Regions from separate parts of the Sporomusa intestinalis genome, predicted to be linked through region 2. Evidence: riboswitches for the same ligand, from Rfam matches in the RefSeq annotation. Region 2 holds a riboswitch; each other region holds the start of a gene.
What was found. Region 2 has a riboswitch for cyclic di-GMP ahead of ACZ481_RS00965 (HD-GYP domain-containing protein). Riboswitches for the same ligand answer to the same signal wherever they lie in the genome.
Positions count from the first base shown of each region.

Region 1: it holds a riboswitch for cyclic di-GMP, as region 2 does, so the genes downstream of both, ACZ481_RS03455 (methyl-accepting chemotaxis protein) here and ACZ481_RS00965 (HD-GYP domain-containing protein) in region 2, are expected to answer to the same signal.
Region 3: it holds a riboswitch for cyclic di-GMP, as region 2 does, so the genes downstream of both, ACZ481_RS19845 (methyl-accepting chemotaxis protein) here and ACZ481_RS00965 (HD-GYP domain-containing protein) in region 2, are expected to answer to the same signal.
Region 4: it holds a riboswitch for cyclic di-GMP, as region 2 does, so the genes downstream of both, ACZ481_RS24405 (RraA family protein) here and ACZ481_RS00965 (HD-GYP domain-containing protein) in region 2, are expected to answer to the same signal.

Region 1 covers NZ_AP042390.1:725,652-729,854, forward strand. Annotated here, with positions in the region: gene ACZ481_RS03445 (PAS domain-containing protein) at 1-799, shown strand, start outside; gene ACZ481_RS03450 (HD-GYP domain-containing protein) at 1,075-2,130, shown strand; cyclic di-GMP riboswitch class I at 2,146-2,235, shown strand; gene ACZ481_RS03455 (methyl-accepting chemotaxis protein) at 2,354-4,203, shown strand, end outside.
Region 2 covers NZ_AP042390.1:194,455-198,657, reverse strand. Annotated here, with positions in the region: gene ACZ481_RS00980 (family 1 encapsulin nanocompartment shell protein) at 1-127, shown strand, start outside; gene ACZ481_RS00975 (MarR family winged helix-turn-helix transcriptional regulator) at 211-636, opposite strand; gene ACZ481_RS00970 (MFS transporter) at 648-1,850, opposite strand; cyclic di-GMP riboswitch class I at 2,063-2,145, shown strand; gene ACZ481_RS00965 (HD-GYP domain-containing protein) at 2,277-3,347, shown strand; gene ACZ481_RS00960 (peroxiredoxin) at 3,400-3,939, opposite strand.
Region 3 covers NZ_AP042390.1:4,263,354-4,267,556, reverse strand. Annotated here, with positions in the region: gene ACZ481_RS19855 (SLC13 family permease) at 1-424, shown strand, start outside; gene ACZ481_RS19850 (acetyl-CoA hydrolase/transferase family protein) at 440-1,945, shown strand; cyclic di-GMP riboswitch class I at 2,109-2,194, shown strand; gene ACZ481_RS19845 (methyl-accepting chemotaxis protein) at 2,447-4,203, shown strand, end outside.
Region 4 covers NZ_AP042390.1:5,257,569-5,261,771, reverse strand. Annotated here, with positions in the region: gene ACZ481_RS24415 (methyl-accepting chemotaxis protein) at 1-1,165, opposite strand, end outside; gene ACZ481_RS24410 (DUF441 domain-containing protein) at 1,217-1,675, opposite strand; gene ACZ481_RS24405 (RraA family protein) at 1,747-2,400, opposite strand; cyclic di-GMP riboswitch class I at 2,507-2,593, opposite strand; gene rpsD (30S ribosomal protein S4) at 2,876-3,469, shown strand; gene ACZ481_RS24395 (hypothetical protein) at 3,502-4,152, shown strand.

The DNA.
Region 1 (4,203 bases), 530 kb from region 2:
CAGTCGCAGTGCCTATTTAAATAAGCTGCTGGTTAATGCCTACTCACCGGAATATATAACCAAGGCCCTTAACGAATTTGGCATTGAAACAAAAGCCGAACATTGCTGCTTTGTGATTCAGCTGACGCATAAGCCGGCAGGTCCTGCCGCTGATGCCAATGCTAAAACGGCAGGCAAGCAGGCCGTATTAGTCTGGCTGGCGGAAAAGGAGATGGGCTGCACCTGGAAATTTAATGATGATATCATTCTGCTGGTAACGCTGGCAGAGGCAGGCATAACCTGTAAGCAAAGGCAAATTGAGTTTGCCAGTCAGCTGATTTGCGAAATGAAGGTGCTTTTCCCTCATATCAGTGCCAAAGTCGGCATTTCCGGGGCGTCAGGGAATCCAATCCGGTTCCGGGACAGCTATGAGAAGGCGAACCGGGCCGTTGTTGTTGCCGCTTCCAATTGCGCGCAAGTGGTGCATTGTGATGATATTGGGATTTATGAAGTCGCTTTTCAGCTGCTCCATGATGAAAATACCTGCACCCTTGTGCAAAATACGATCGGACGCCTGGCCGAATATGACCAGGCGCGGGGCAGCAACCTGTTATACACGCTGGAATTGATACTGGAGGAGATAAATCTAAAGGCCGTATCGCAGAAGCTTTTCATCCATCATAATACGGTCATTTGGCGAAAAAGGCGGATTGAGGATTTTTTGGGGATGTCGCTGGATAAAATGGAGACCAAGGTATTGCTGGTTTTGTATTTGAAGATATGGAAATTACAGCGAGCGGAGACAGGTGAGCATAATTGAATTTGCCGGCACCAGGGTCATTGTTATGCGGCAACAATAGACACCGGTTTTTTTTGTACTCTACTCCAATAGTATTAACAAGGAAAGTATTGTAGAATTATGTATGAATTTGAAATAATATGCAGGATTTTAATTGCCCCCAAGAATACCATTCCACCACATAGCGGTCATAGCAGAAGAGAATCTACAATAGGCGGGTTGAAACTCACTCGGAATAATTAAGTACCTGGCTGTTGTGACTAGTTAGGTACTATTTTATTTGAACGGAGGATAAGATGTTCCCGAACCAACACTTATTACGGGTAGAAGAACTTAAGCCAGGTATGATCATAGCCCAGCCGGTTCTGGCTGATACAGGACAAGTTCTGCTGGAGCAAGGGGTATTTTTGACAGAGGACTTTATTGATAATCTCGGCAACTGGAAAATATCGTACGTCAGTATTGTGTTGCCTGATAACAGCTTATCCTCCAATTACCGGTTTTTTAGTATGTATGGGGATACGCTGAAATCAGTAGAGGAAACCTTTAAAAAAGTCCGGGCTTTTAAAGAGGTGCCGATGGCAGAGTGCGAGGAATTAGTCGAAAACTATATCGAACTGATTGTCAACATTGTCGGGGTCATAGATGATTTGCATAATGTTAAAGCCCACAATGAATATACTTTCCGGCACTCGCTTAATGTGGCAATCATCGCCGGTATTATTGGCAAATGGATGGGATTTACCGGGAAAAATCTGAAAGACATCATATTGGCAGGGCTGCTGCACGATATCGGCAAGGTGCTAATCCCTGAAGGCATACTGGACAAGCCGGGAAAGCTTACCCCGGAAGAGATGGCAGTTGTCCGGGCCCATCCTACCCACGGGTATCATTTATTGGATGACTGTCTGGAAATAAGGGAAGAGGTAAAACTGGGGATATTGCAGCATCATGAGCGGGAAGACGGCAGTGGTTATCCTTTGGGCTTATCCCGGGAGAAAATACATATCTACGCCAAGATTGTTGCCATTGCCGATATCTATGACGCAATGAGCACCGAGCGGGTGTACAGGAAGAAGGTGCCGCCTTTTACCGTGGTTGAGGTTATTCTGGATCAGATGTATGACAAGCTTAATCCTCAGATCTGCCTGATTTTTCTGGCTCATATCCGGGGTTTTCTCATCGGCAGTTCGGTGCTGCTGAATGATGGCAGCAAAGCCAAGGTAGTACTGTTAAACGGACTGTTAAAATTAAGACCGGTGGTTCAACTGGAAAGCGGGGATTTAATTGATCTTGACAGGGAAAAAAATCTTGAGGTTGTTACGATGCTGGATGAGGTAAACGCCGTATAGGCACAGCAGCTCCCAATAAAATATTGGCAAACTTACTGAAAGGTAAGGACGCAAAGCCATGGGTCTAACGAAAGTCACACATTCTATGACTGCCAGGTTGCTATTGTTCTAACGGAGTATTCGTCAGCCTTGGCAACAGGCATATGACGATTTTTTTATTTTTAGCATGTTGATCATATGTGCTGATGACAATATTACAATTCATAAGAGGGGAGCTTAAAAAATGAAAATTAAAAAGATCCAATCACGCTTGTTGCTGGTATTGCTGCCATTGGTGTTAGCCGCTTTAAGTGTATTAGCCGGAGTCAGTTATTCTCTCTCCACCAAGTCGCTGTCGACAAGTATTGATGAAACAGCTATGGCGGTGGGAACTGACTATGCCCGGCGGGTGCAGGCCGACATCAGCCTCCTGATTTCCCAGCTGGAGGGTCTGGCCAGTGTTCAGCAGGTGAGTGCCGGGGCTGATAAAATTCAGATTGCCCAGGCCCTGGCGGAATTTCAAGCCCGGATTAAAAATTTTGATGTCGTTATCTTTATTTTACCGGACGGCGCAGGTATTTCCGGTACCGGCGCTGCGGCTGACTATGGAGAACGTGAATATTTCAAAAAGGTACTGGCAACAAAGGCCACTGTTGTCTCTGATCCTCTGATATCCAAGGCCACTGGGAAGCTGGCGGTCGTTCTGGCGGTCCCGGTTACCCATGAGGGCCGGCTGACCGGGGTGCTTGTCGGCACATTTTCCATGGAAAGGCTGACAGACATGATTAAAGACCTGCATTTCCTGGACACCGGTTACGGCCAGCTTAGTGACGATTCGGGCCTTATTATCGCCCATCCCAAGCGGCCGGACCTTGCCGGTAAACTGAATATCTCCGAAAAGAAGATAAATCCGGAACTTAAGCTGCAGGATTCCGAACTGGATGACCGCCTGGTCAGCTTGTTTAAGGAGGCGGCACAGACGGGGAAGCAGGCCCGGGGGGTATATCGCTTTAATGATAATGTGGAGAGAGTCAGTGTATCCACACCGGTCGAGCTGCCGGGCGGGCAACGGTGGGTCATGATGGTGGCGGCCCCGCAGGCCGAGGCGACCAGGCCAACAGATACCCTGGCAAGGGCGATGCTGTTTATTGCCATTTTGTGTTTAGCTGTTGCCACTGCCGGCATTATTATGATCGCCAGATATATTGCCAAACCGATTTCTCTGATTCGCGATGAATGCCTGTTGCTGGCCCAGGGTGACTTGCGGGAGCGGGAGGCTAATATATCCTCCGCAGATGAAATTGGTCAACTGGCCAAAGGCTTCAGGGAAATGCGGGAAAATTTGCGTACCCTTGTCGCTAGGGTACACGCTCAGGCCGAACAGCTGGCAGCTTCCAGTGAGGAGCTGACCGCCAGTGCCGACCAATCGGCACAAGCGGCCAATCAGGTCGCGATCTCCATTACTGCTGTGGCGGCCGGAGCCGGCGACCAGCTGGCGGCGGCAAATCAAACGGCAGCGGTGGTTGAAGCCATGTCAGCCAGTATTCAGCAGGTTGCGGCAACCGCCAGTGAGGTAGCCGGGCAATCCTCTCAGGCAGCCGGTAAAGCCAACGAAGGCAGTGCTGCCGTCAATAAAGCGGTATATCAAATGACGCAAATCGAAGAAACTGTTAATAATTCGGCCAAGGTAGTAAGTGAGCTGGGGGAGCGGTCGCGCGAGATCGGCCAGATCGTAGCCACGATCTCCGGTATTGCGGGCCAGACGAATCTATTGGCTCTTAATGCGGCGATTGAGGCTGCCCGGGCTGGTGAGCAGGGACGCGGCTTTGCCGTTGTAGCCGAAGAGGTACGTAAGCTGGCCGAACAGTCCCAAGCAGCTACGGAGCAAATCGCCGCCTTGATTGGCGGCATTCAGGGGGATACGGACAAAGCGGTACAGGCGATGGATGCGGGCACCCGCGAAGTTAATCTGGGAGCCGAGGTGGTCAATGCTGCCGGCCAGGCTTTTCAGGAAATTGTCCTGCTGGTAACCCAGGTATCGGAGCGGGTGACGGAGATATCGGCTGCGATTGAGCAGATGAAACTTGGCAGTCA
Region 2 (4,203 bases):
CCTGGTAATCGGCCAGGATTTGATTACCGGTTATTTAGGGGCAGAAAAACTAAACCACGCCTTCCGGGTACTGGAGACAATTTTACTGCGTATTAAACGCAAAGATGCGATTGTTGTGTTCGAATAAGCAGTACATATTGAAAAACAAAGAGTCTGGCAGCCAATGGCTTGCCAGGCTCTTGCTTTCTTTGCGGCCTTACGCGGGCAGAGTTATTTTAACTGCTGGGCATTTTTAAAAATATCTTTTAACATTCCATAGAAGCTGTCAAGGCGCTCTTCACTTAGCCCTGCCAATAGCTGTTGCCGCTGCTGGCTGACAATATTGTTCCATTGCGGGTACCGGCTTAGGGCTACGTCAGTCAGAAACACTGTTTTTTCCCGTTTGTTACAGCCTTCCCGCCGTTCTATCAGACCTTTCCGTTCCAGGTTGGACAAGCTCTTAGATATGGCCGGCGGTTCAATATGAAGATAGTTGGCCAAAGCAGTCTGCGACATGGCCCCCTTGGTTTTAACAGTGGTAATAATGGCCCACTCGGAGCTATAAATACCCCACGGTTCCAGTTGTTGGTTCAAGCCCGTAGAAATAATCCGGGTCGTTTGATAGAGCTGGTGAACGATCTTTTCCCTTGTTTCCATACACCCTCCTGTCATTTCCCTGCAGTTGCTGCATGGTTCTGTTTATTAATGTAATAATAACTGTAAGACACCAGAAATACAAACATTACCCCGGTTGAATATATATATAGCGAAGCATAGCCGGTAGCGCCGGCCAGCAGCCCCAGCAGGATAGCGCCTCCGCCGGCACCAATATCCAATACATTATAGAAGGTCGCGCTGGCAGCACTGCGCCGGCCGGCCGGAACCAGATTCAATATCCAGGTTTGCAGTGCCGGGAAAAGAGCGCCTACACCAAAACCATAGAAAACAGAAGCCGCTAAGATGGCGGTCAGCGTGGTGGCGCTGGTAAGAATGGCAAGGCCTGCTAAAAATAAAACTGCCCCCGGCAAAATGACCCAAACAGGCCCTTTACGGTCAAAGATCTTTCCGGTCACAGTACGGGACAGGCACATACAGAACGTGCCCAGCAGAAAAAAGTAGCCGGGGTTTTCTATATTAACCGCTTTCGCAAATACCGCAATAAAAGTAAGCACACTGCCGTAACAAATGCCAAACAGCATGGTAAGAAACGCCGGTAAGCGAGTCCCGCTCACCATAAACCGGTCCCAGAAAGGCCGGCTTATGTCTGTCTGTACATCACCTGCTACTGTAACTGCCGGCACAGAACAAAAGGATACCCCCAGCAGCGCGTGCACCTGACATAAGGCCGACACAAGAAAAACAGCACCGAAGCCGTAACTATTCATCAACCAGATTCCGGCCGCAGGTGCTACAGCCATTGCCATGGTTGTGCCCAAACCAAAATACCCCATGCCCTCGCCGCAGCGGGAAGCAGGAATAATGTCGGCAGCAAGGGTAGCGTAAAAAGTAGTGGCAATGCCAAAGCCAAGCCCGTGAACAATACGGATTGCCAGCAGTCCGCCCGCCGAAGTCCAGAGATAATAACCGGCCACTGATAAAAAAGAAATAATAATGCCAATAAAGAGGCAATACTTTTTGCCAAATTTCTCAATCCCCCAATCGGTAAACAGGCGAATGAAGATTGCCGAAAACACAAAAACACCGGTTATCAGGCCAACCTGGCTGCTGGTGCCGCCCAACACGGTAACATAGAGCGGTATAACCGGAATTAACAATTGAAATCCCGCAAAAAACAAACTATTGGTAAAAAATAAAATTAAAAAATCTTTGGTCCATAACGCTTTCTTTACTGGCTGCAAATTAGTTTTCATCGCTGCTTTGACTCCTTGAAAAAAACATACTATTGACTGTGTGAACTCCTAATACTTAACTAGTTAAGTATTATTTCATAATAGTACGCACTATCTTATCTGTCAATAGACAAAATAAACATAACAATATGCTTATTTTGTCGAAATAATTAATTTCTTGACAAAAATAAGAATAAAAGTAATAATATATACAGTAATCAATTTACAAAAAAGAGAATAGATGGCAAACTTACCGAAAGATAAGGACGCAAAGCTATGGGTCTAAGGATATGTCTATGACTGCCAGGTTGCAATTGCATTGTAATTATTATTAAGGCATCAGTCTGTCCGTAGACTGATGCCATTTTAGTTTATCTTGGAAATACCGTTATAATTGCCTAAGAAGATTCTAGCTTTAAATACATTATAAATAAAGCGAGGCACTATATGCAGAAAGTTTCCATCACCAATCTGGCAGAAGGAATGACTACCTACACACGCCTATGTGCCGCAGACGGCCGGGTATTGTTAGGCAGCCGCATTCGTCTAACCGCAAGCTACATCAAAAAAATTCAGAGCTTCGGCGTTTTAAACTTATTCGTAACCAATCCGATTATTGAGCGGATTGGTTTAATCTATGAAGAAACGCTGCCGGAAGATAAGCGAACCGAAGCGATCAAAATCCTGAAAGCTGCTTTCGATAATGCCAAAGAGGGTAAGCTCATCGATGTGCACAGCATTTATATTATGGCCAGAACTATTATTGAGACCATTAGCAGCAATCAGCTCATACGGCTGGATACCACCGTCACCGCGGACGACTACGTGTATAGCCACTGTATAAATGTAGCCGCACTGGCTGCCGTTATCGCCAGTGACCTGGAATATAATTCAGCCAAAATGCAGGAACTGGTGATGGGAGCCTTATTGCATGATATTGGCAAAGTGCTGGACAATGGCAGTGTCAGTGAGGAAGACCATCCGCGCCAAGGCTTCGAGTATGCCCGGAAACTCCGCGATTATTCCATTGTCGCCAGCCATGTCATCTTCCAGCATCATGAAAAGGTCGACGGCACAGGTTATCCGCGCGGCCTCAGTGGTGATCAGCTGCATGAGTATGCCCGCATTACAGCCGTAGCCGACGCTTATGACACTATCGTCTCTGATTTCCAAAAAGCTCCGGCTCTTTTGCCCCATCAGGCTTATGAGGCAATTATGTCGATGAGCGGAACCTACCTGGACAAGGAAATTGCCGATATATTCTTAGCCAAAGCCCCCTTATATCCGCTGGGAACCTTTGTGGTGCTTGACAGCGGCTTTATCGGCGTGGTCACTGAAGCCAGGCCAAAACTGCAGGCCCGGCCAACAGTAACGGTTATCACCGATGCCCAGGGCAAATTCCGGGATGAATGGCTGGAGGTCGAACTGACAAAGAATTTAACGAGTTTTATTAATTACGTCCTGTCAGAGAAAGAAGTCATTAAGCTGACAAAACGCTACGAAAAACAGGTCCTCTAACCGCAAAATAACGGTAAGAGGACCTGCAAATTATCAGTTAATATGTATATAATTAAAGGGTTTTATCGCCGGGATGCCAGTCAATAGGGCATAGACCGCCGGTTTGCAGGGCACTCAGAACCCGCACCACCTCTTCCACGCTGCGGCCCACGTTCAAATCGCTGATAACCTGATAACGGAGTATACCATCAGGATCAATGATAAACAAACCTCTGAGGGCAATCCCTTCCTCTTCAATAAGAACACCATAATCACGGGCCACCTGTTTGGTTATATCCGATGCCAGCGGATAGTTAAGCTGGCCGCCCAGGCCGCCGTCGCCCCGCCCAGCCTTGATCCAGGCCCGGTGTGAGTATACACTGTCAGTGCTCACGCCAAGCACCGAAGCTCCCAGGCTTTCAAATTCAGCCAGCCTGGAGTTAAACCCCAGAATTTCGGTCGGACAAACAAAAGTAAAATCAAGCGGATAAAAAAATAACACCAGCCACTTTCCCTGAAAATCCTCCAGCCTGGCAACCTGGTCAAGGGTCTCCATATTACTGGTAGTTGTCATCGCAAAACCGGGTGCTTTTTGACCAACTTTAACAGACATACATTCATCACACCTTTCATTGATAATATTTCTCACTTAAATAATATTATTATTTGCTAATTTTGTCAACTCTTTCTGCAAATATTTTAACCGGAAAGCAAGCGGTACATACAGGTATGCCGACAGCCGGGGAAAACTGCGGCCTGTATGGCTGGCTTTAGCAACAAAAATCTGCCGGTTGCGCAGGAAAATTCAGGTTATCCTAGAATTACATCCTTAGGCTTATATAATGATTGCCCGCATATCGTTAAGGAAATACTATAA
Region 3 (4,203 bases), 1.5 Mb from region 2:
TTTATCTATGGGAACGGCACTTGTAACCTCCGGGGCCGCTAAATGGATGGCCGGTACTATGCTCGGGCCGATTGGCACCAGGCCTCATGCTGTACAAATGATCATTCTTATCTGGCTTGTGACAGCACTGCAGATATTTTTTACCGGCGGCGGCCCGAAAACTACTGCGCTCACCCCGATTGTGATTGCCCATGCGGCAGCCATTGGTGCCAATCCCCTGCCGTTTGCGCTCATTATGGGAATGAACATGCAGCACCAGTATCTGCTCCCGGTAAGTAATATGCCAAATGCTATTGCTATTGGCACCGGTCATATAACCTCAGGCGAGATCATTAAAACCGGTGCGGTGATGAGTATTATTGCGGCAGCATTTATGAGCGTTATGGTACTAACCTATTGGCAATGGCTGGGGGTAGTACAATAGGAGGAGGTTGGAATTATGAGTGATTTATCCGCAAGAATACGGAGCAAGGCGCTGCAGGCGAAAATCATGGCGGCGGAACAAGCGGCGTCGCTTATTACGCCGGGCATGAATATCGGGACAAGCGGGTTTACCCCCTCGGGCTATCCCAAGGCCGTACCCTTGGCTTTGGCTAGGCGCATCCAGCAGGAGGGATTCAAAGTAAATCTGTGGACAGGCGCCTCGGTGGGCAAGGAGCTTGATGCTGCTTTGGCCCAGGTGGGCGGCATTGCAAAACGGTTGCCTTATCAGACCAATCCTGTTACCAGACAGGCAATCAATAACGGCGGCATGCAATATACCGACCTGCATTTAAGCCATGTGGCGCAAATGGCCCGCTGCGGCTTTCTGGGCGGCAAGGTCGATATTGCTATAATTGAAGCCTGTGCCATTACGGAAGAGGGCCATGTTATTCCCACAACCTCGGTTGGCAACGCCGCTGCTTTTGTCCGGTTGGCAGACAAAGTAATCATCGAAGTAAATCTGACGCAGCCGTTGGCGCTGGCAGGAATGCATGACATTCTGACGCCCGGCGATCCGCCGCACCGGGAAGTGCTGCCGCTTGTCAATGTGGCCGACAGGATTGGGGTACCGTATATTCCCTGCCCGGAGGATAAAATAGCCGGCATTGTCTTAAGTGACATACCTGATGATGTTCGCCCGCTGGCCGAGATGGATGCCGATGCTAAGGCCATGACCGGACACCTTATTGGCTTTCTCCAGGGCGAAATCAAGGCAGGCAGACTGCCTGCCAGCCTGTTGCCGCTGCAGTCCGGGGTCGGGTCTGTCGCCAATGCGGTTATTACCGGGCTGGTGAACTCGGACTTCTCCGATCTCACGGTGTACACTGAAGTCATCCAGGATGGTATGCTGGATTTAATTGATGCCGGGAAGCTTGCTTTTGCCTCCGGTACGGCGCTTACGCCATCACCGCAGGGGTTAAAACGGTTTTATGCCAATATTGACAAATACAGGGACAAAATTGTCCTGCGGCCGCAAGAGATAGCCAATAGCCCGGAAATAGTGCGGCGCCTGGGGGTCATTGCTATGAACACAGCCATTGAGTTTGACATTTATGGCCATGTTAACTCCACTCATGTCATGGGCAGTAAAATTATGAACGGTATTGGCGGTTCCGGTGACTTTGCCCGCAATGGCTACCTCACCTTCTTTTTCAGCAGCTCTGTCGCCAGAAACGGGGCCATATCCTGTATTGTTCCCATGTGTTCCCATGTGGATCACACGGAACATGATGTAGATGTGTTTATAACCGAGCAGGGGGTGGCCGACATCCGCGGGCTAAGCCCCAAAGAGCGGGCCCGGAAAATTATCAGCCACTGTGCCCATCCCGGCTACCGGCCCCGCTTGCTTGATTATCTTGCCAGAGCTGAGAAGACGACCGGCGGGGCGCATACACCGCATATCCTGGCCGAAGCCTTGTCCTGGCATTGCCGGTTCATGGAAACCGGGACAATGAAATTCTGATTGGGAAAGTACTGCCAAGCAAGCGGAAGTCTGTTTATTGCCGGCAAAGGGCCTGTTTTTGGCACAGGCCCTTTGCTTTATTTCTTGTTTGCCTTACCTTTTAACTAGTATAGACGTTTTAACGACTAAACTTTTTGAATTTTTAAACGATATAAATAGTAAGTACCTATAACGGCATACTTGTCGAAAGGCAAGGACGCAAAGCCATGGGTCTAAAGGCGGTACGCCTATGATTGCCAGGCTGCAATTCGGTTTTAAATCGATAATGACAGGCCTGCCATGGACAGGTCTGTCATTATCGATTTATTTGCGTGCCACGCTGCCCGCGCTGATCCATTCGTTTTGCAGATTGCATTAAGGCACGGCAAACCGGAGACGCAGGGGCTGAATAACGGAAGGGGGTCTGGGAAAAGGGCAGGGGTTTTACCAATAATATATGGCGATGATCAAAGAGTGCATATATGCTAAAGATCACTGACCACACGAATGGAGATGTTGAATATGAAAAGTATTAAGGCAAAGCTTGCGGCCATTGTTATCGCTTTATTTATGATCGCTCTGGGGGTGCTGGCAGGGCTTAACTACTGGCAATCCCAAAAAATGCTGACCCGGGGTATTGAGAATGAACTTGCCCTTACGGCCCAGACCAATGGGGAAGCAGTCGGCATGTGGCTTGAGGGGCATAAAAAGGAACTGGAGGCAATCGCCCGGTCACCCATTATGATTGATGGCAGCCGTGACAGCCGGGTGGCTTACATTAGCGCGGAAATCAACAATAACAAGCTGTATGAAAATATTTTTTGGACTGATGCCGACGGCAACTACGTCGACACCCGCGGTGTAGCCGGCAACTCAACCAACCGGCCCTATTTTGCCAGTGCGATTGCAGGCAATACTTTTATTACTGATCCAATTATATCGCCAACAAGCGGCAAGCTGGTGGTCGTCGTCGCCACCCCGATCAAAACGGCTGGCCGCGTTGTCGGGATTTTAGCGGGGGCCATCAATATTGAAGAAGTGGAAAAACGCATTCTTGCTATAAAGGTTGCCCAAACCGGCTATGCCTACGTTTTGCGGACAGATGGCACGATTATTGTTCATCCTAATCATGAGCTAGTAAACAAAATGAATATTAACAATGATCCACATGCAACCCCGCCGTTACAGGCGGCAGTGGCCAAGATGCTGCAAGGCGAAAAGGGGATCGCCGGCTACCACTATGAGGGAATAGAAAAATACCTGGCTTACGCGCCCATTACAGGAACCTCCTGGTCCATCGGCGTGACTGTACCGGCGGCTGAGGCCAGAGCGCAGCTGCAAACCTTTGCCTGGATTTCATTGCTTACGATTGTCATAGTGCTTATTGCCGCTATTTTCGTTATCCTGATCACCGCTGCGCGCATTGCCAGACCGGTGCAAATACTGGAAGGAATGGCTAACTGTATTGCCGGCGGCGATCTCAGCATAACGAATATTAATATACATTCCCAGGATGAACTGGGGCGTTTGGCAAGGGCCTTTGAAATCATGGTCGATAATCTGCGCCAGCTTGTCCGCAAAATTGATACCTCGTCCGAACTGGTTGCTACCTCAGCCGAGGAACTAACTGCCAGCGCGCACCAGTCGTCGCAGGCTGCCAATCAGGTAGCCGGTTCCATTGCCGGTGTTTCTAAGCGGACAGAAGAACAACTGACGGTGGCGGATACTACTTCCACTGTCGTACAACAGCTGTCAGATAATATTCAGCAAATCGCCATGCATGTGAATCAGGTGGCGGAGCAATCAGCCCGGGCCAGGGAAAAGGCGGATGAAGGCAATCAATCGGTTGCAGCAGCAGTTAAACAAATGGCGCATATTGAACAGACGGTGAATAGTTCAGCCGGTGTTGTCGCCAATTTAGGGGAACGCTCGAAAGAGATCGGGCAGATTGTGGATACTATTGCCGGTATTGCCGGACAAACCAACCTGCTGGCGCTTAATGCCGCTATTGAAGCGGCGCGGGCCGGCGAACAGGGACGGGGGTTTGCCGTGGTAGCGGAAGAAGTCCGTAAATTAGCGGAGCAATCGCAGGAAGCAGCAAAAAAGATCGCCGGCTTGATTAGTGAAATTCAGGCTGACACCAATAAAGCCGTAACCGCCATGGAGGAAGGAACACGCGAAGTAAAGCTGGGCGCAGCCGTAGTTAACACCTCCGGCCGGACCTTTGCGGACATTACCGCCCTTGTTGCCCAGGTATCAGGACAAATCGGGGAAATCTC
Region 4 (4,203 bases), 470 kb from region 2:
CTTGTTCGTTGACAGAGTGAGTGATGCTGGCAATGGAATCGGCGACTTGGCCTGCTGTAACCTCCGAGTGGGCCGCACAGGCTGTTAGCTGTTCGGACGACGACGAGACTGACTCGGCCGTAACTAATACCTGTCTCAGCAAGCTCTTGAGCCCGCCAACCATGGCATTGAAGTTCTGCGCCAGCTTGCCGATTTCGTCATTTTGCCGGTTGGTGATTTCAATGTTCAAATTACCGGTTTTCATAGCTTCAGTGGCTTCTACCAATTGGATGATAGGCCTGGTTATATGCTTGGAAACAAAAACACTAATGAAACCTACCACTAGAATGGTTATCAGCAGTATAGTCAGATTGGCCAGGAGGAGGTTATTATTTTTAGCATTAAATTCATCGAAGGATTTTTCCATGCAGATAATCCAGCGTGTTTTAGGATCATACACATAATTGACCAGCTTGCGGACACCATTATCATCAATGATTTCCTCCCGGCCGCTTTGACCTTGCAGTGCCTTCTGCACAAAGGGGAGGCTGCTCATATCCTTGCGCTCGTTTGAAACCTGTTCATCGGGATGGGCGGTAATTTTTCCGTCCTGATCGAGGATGTAGGCGGTAACTCCGTTTTGTGACCGCTTAACGACGAAATCCTTGAGGAACGAGAGATTGATGGAGGCTTGCAAAACGCCGGTCACTGCTCCATTGGCCGCCCGTATCGGTGTGGCTATGGCAACTACCGGCTTGCCGTCTGTCTTACTGACGAGGACTTCAGAAACTACCTCATCTTTTCCTTGTACCGCTTCCTGGTAAAAGGTCCGGTCGCCAACTTTCACCAATTTGGCATTGTCGCCTCTTACCAGCTGATTGCCTTGATTGTCATCAACGGTCATGGCCAGCGCGGTAAATACTTTCTGTGTGTCACCCAGCAGCTGGCCTGCCGCCGGCAGATCGTAATTTCTTACCGGGGCGGTCTGGGCAGTTCCTCTAAGTACTTCCAGGTGCTTATCGATATAATCGCGGGTTTCCGACTTTAATACTTCCAGCTCACTGGCACTGAGTGAATAGAAATCAGCCTGGAGGGATTTATTATACAATGAAAAAGAAAAAAGGGAGGCTCCGAGCAATGGGACACAACTAATAATGATCAGCAGAATAAAAAACTTTTTTTTCATTAGTCATTAGCTCCTTATTGAAGTGTGCGAATGTAAATCAAGTGTGCTTGTTCATCGTTTGAATAACCCCAATACATTTACCAGCAGCGCCACCAAACCGCCGGCGATGAGCGGCCCGACAGGCAGCCCGCGAAAGAAACAAACACCGATAACTGTGCCGACAATCAGAGCCGATACTGTTTCCGGTGACTCCTTCATAAAAATGACTCCCTGACCTGCAACCCAGGCCAGGAAAACCCCAATCACAACCGCGAGAAAGCCAACCGGAGATTTAAAGATCGCCAGCATGTCGTTCATGGCTATATGACCCTGGGCCACCGGACTCAGGACGGCGATGGTCAGAATGACAATGCCGATATTGATACCGTGCTTGTCTATCAGCGGGAGATAATTTTCAAGACCTAATCGGGGAATGAGCAACAGAACCAAGGCCGCTACCGCTACCGTATGGTTATTGCCGATCATAGATAACGCCAGTATTATTAATAAAGGAAGGCTATCCCAATTCATTTGTCCACATCCTAGCCATGATTTTCAGTGGTCGCACCAGCAATTGTCAGCTTGCAGCCGGCTGTTCCGGACTATTTTGTTTCATTGTATTTTTTCAAGCAAATAGTATCAAAAGTATCCCATCTTAACCGGTTAATACAATCAGACCAGATAGCTTCCTGTTTCCCCAGAAACTCCAACCGTTCCAGCATATGCCCGGCAATTTGGTCTTGTTTGATTACGATAACACCGGAATCATCAGCAACAATGATTCCACCGTCCAACTCCTGTTTCCGTTTGTTATAATAAGCCTCGTCGAAACCGGTGTCGGTATTGATACAACCGATTGGCGACCGGCCATAAGTCCACATAGGATAGTTTTCTTTGATCAGTTGCTGGACATCGCGTACCAAGCCGCTAACCACAATCCCCTTGGCCTGACGATAAGTAAAGATATATTTGGCAATCAGATCGCCAATGATCGCTTTGCCGTCGCAATTCACTGCATCAATATAAACTACAGCGTCTTTAGGCGTATTGCGGATATAATTATGTACATGATAATTGGAACCGTTGAACGCAGGAATATAGTGGATGAGCCCTGCTACTCTGCTGCCAGGCAGTAGAACCTGCAATCTGGGGTCCAACTCTCCCGTTTTATGCATAGCATCGGCTATTTCCGTTGTGCTCATCTGGTTGCAATCAATATACTCCAGTATTTTTTTCTGTAATGCAGTCAACTCCATCCTCGCCAAACTCCTTTCATAATCTGTTTTCCCCAACAAAATAAATTTTTCCAAACAAATAAACCAGCCCCATAGCTGGTTTATGAGGCGTTTAGCGGTTAAACCAAACGGCAACCTGGCAATCATAGGCATACTTGCCCTTAGACCCATGGCTTTGCGTCCTTACCTTTCGATAAGTATGCTAATTATGTATTTGTCTATATTCCAGGGCCCGTACATTTGGCTAGCACACTATACGCTAAGATAATAACATAAACCTATATAGCCGTTCTATAAATGTTAATAGATGTTAATAAACCTTGGTAAATCTTAATATAAGCGGATAAAGAGACGGTTGCGCTAAGAGCGCCGGCAAAATTTAATGAGAACGATATTGAATATCATTCTCATTGGTGTTATACTTATACAAGTATGTAGGTTATCCTGTTCAAGTAACTAAGCCATAGACAGCTTGTGCGAAAGGAATGATTGTATTTTGGCCACTCAAAGAGATCCCCGGTTTAAACTTTGCCGCCGTTTTGGCGTAAACATCTGCGGTCACCCTAAAGCCCTCAATCGTCTTGAAAAAACAACTAGGCGAAATAATAAGAAACTCTCTAACTACGGCATTCAACTGCTGGAAAAACAAAAGTTGAAAGCGTATTATGGAGTACTGGAAAAACAGTTTGCCCGATATATGCAAAAGGCCCTGAACAGCCGGGACGTCAGCGGTCTTGTCCTATTAAAAGCATTGGAATGCCGCCTTGATAATCTGGTCTACCGTATCGGCTTTGCCAATTCCATACGACAAGCCCGCCAAATGGTTAACCATGGCCATGTTCGCGTCAATGGAAAACGTGTTGATATTCCGTCCTATGCTGTGGCCGTAGGTGATGTTGTCAGCCTGGCGGAAAAATCCCGTAACAACGAAATGTTTGTCAGCAATTTCCGCGACCTCAGATCCTTTGACCTGCCCTATATTGAAAAGAACTACGATGATTTTAGCGGCACCCTGCTTCGCCTGCCCAATCGGGAAGAACTGCCAATTGAAGTCAACGAAATTCATATCATCGAGTTGTATTCGCGCTAAGTGTAGATATTCAACCCCTGTGAGGTGTTAGCATGTGCAAATACAATAGCCACTATTACTGGGAAGGTACATTAGCCGGCAAAACGGATGTATGGCAAAGTCATTTTGACGATAAAGCCGATCCTTATCAGGTTTTATTTGTTAATACGACTCTCATTGATTATCCTAGAAAGACCTTGGATAATAACTGGGCGTGCTATCCTGACAGTAAATCCTTACTGGGGTTCTTGTTGTACATATATGTACCGCTGGCCTTCTATTTTATTATGTATAAGGAAAATGAGAAGCTGTTAATTCCCATTGCCTCAACGCAGGAACTACTGGCTTCCATTCAACAGCTGCATAGAGAAGATGCAGCGGCAATGGTTGCCACGATAGAAGAGCTGGTTAGCTTCTGGGAGTTGAATGAAAGTGCCTGCCGTACGGCTCTGCAGCTTTTTGGCCGTCGTTTTAACGAAACCTGGTACGGGGACAACACTATTTTACATATTGGTTTATTTACCAGTACGCAGGCAATTGCTCAGCATATTTTGGCCGAGCAGGAATTTCCGGAAGTGCTGGCAGAAGATATCGGACTTACTCCCCGGCAACTAACAGAGCTGTGCGAGAAATTCTATTCCGATACCTTCATTCGCAAAACATTTGTTAAAATTTTAAACAACAAGATTGGCTGCATCATTTAGTTGCCAGGAAAAAAGCGGTCCTGACCGGGCAATAAACCTGCCGTTAGGTAT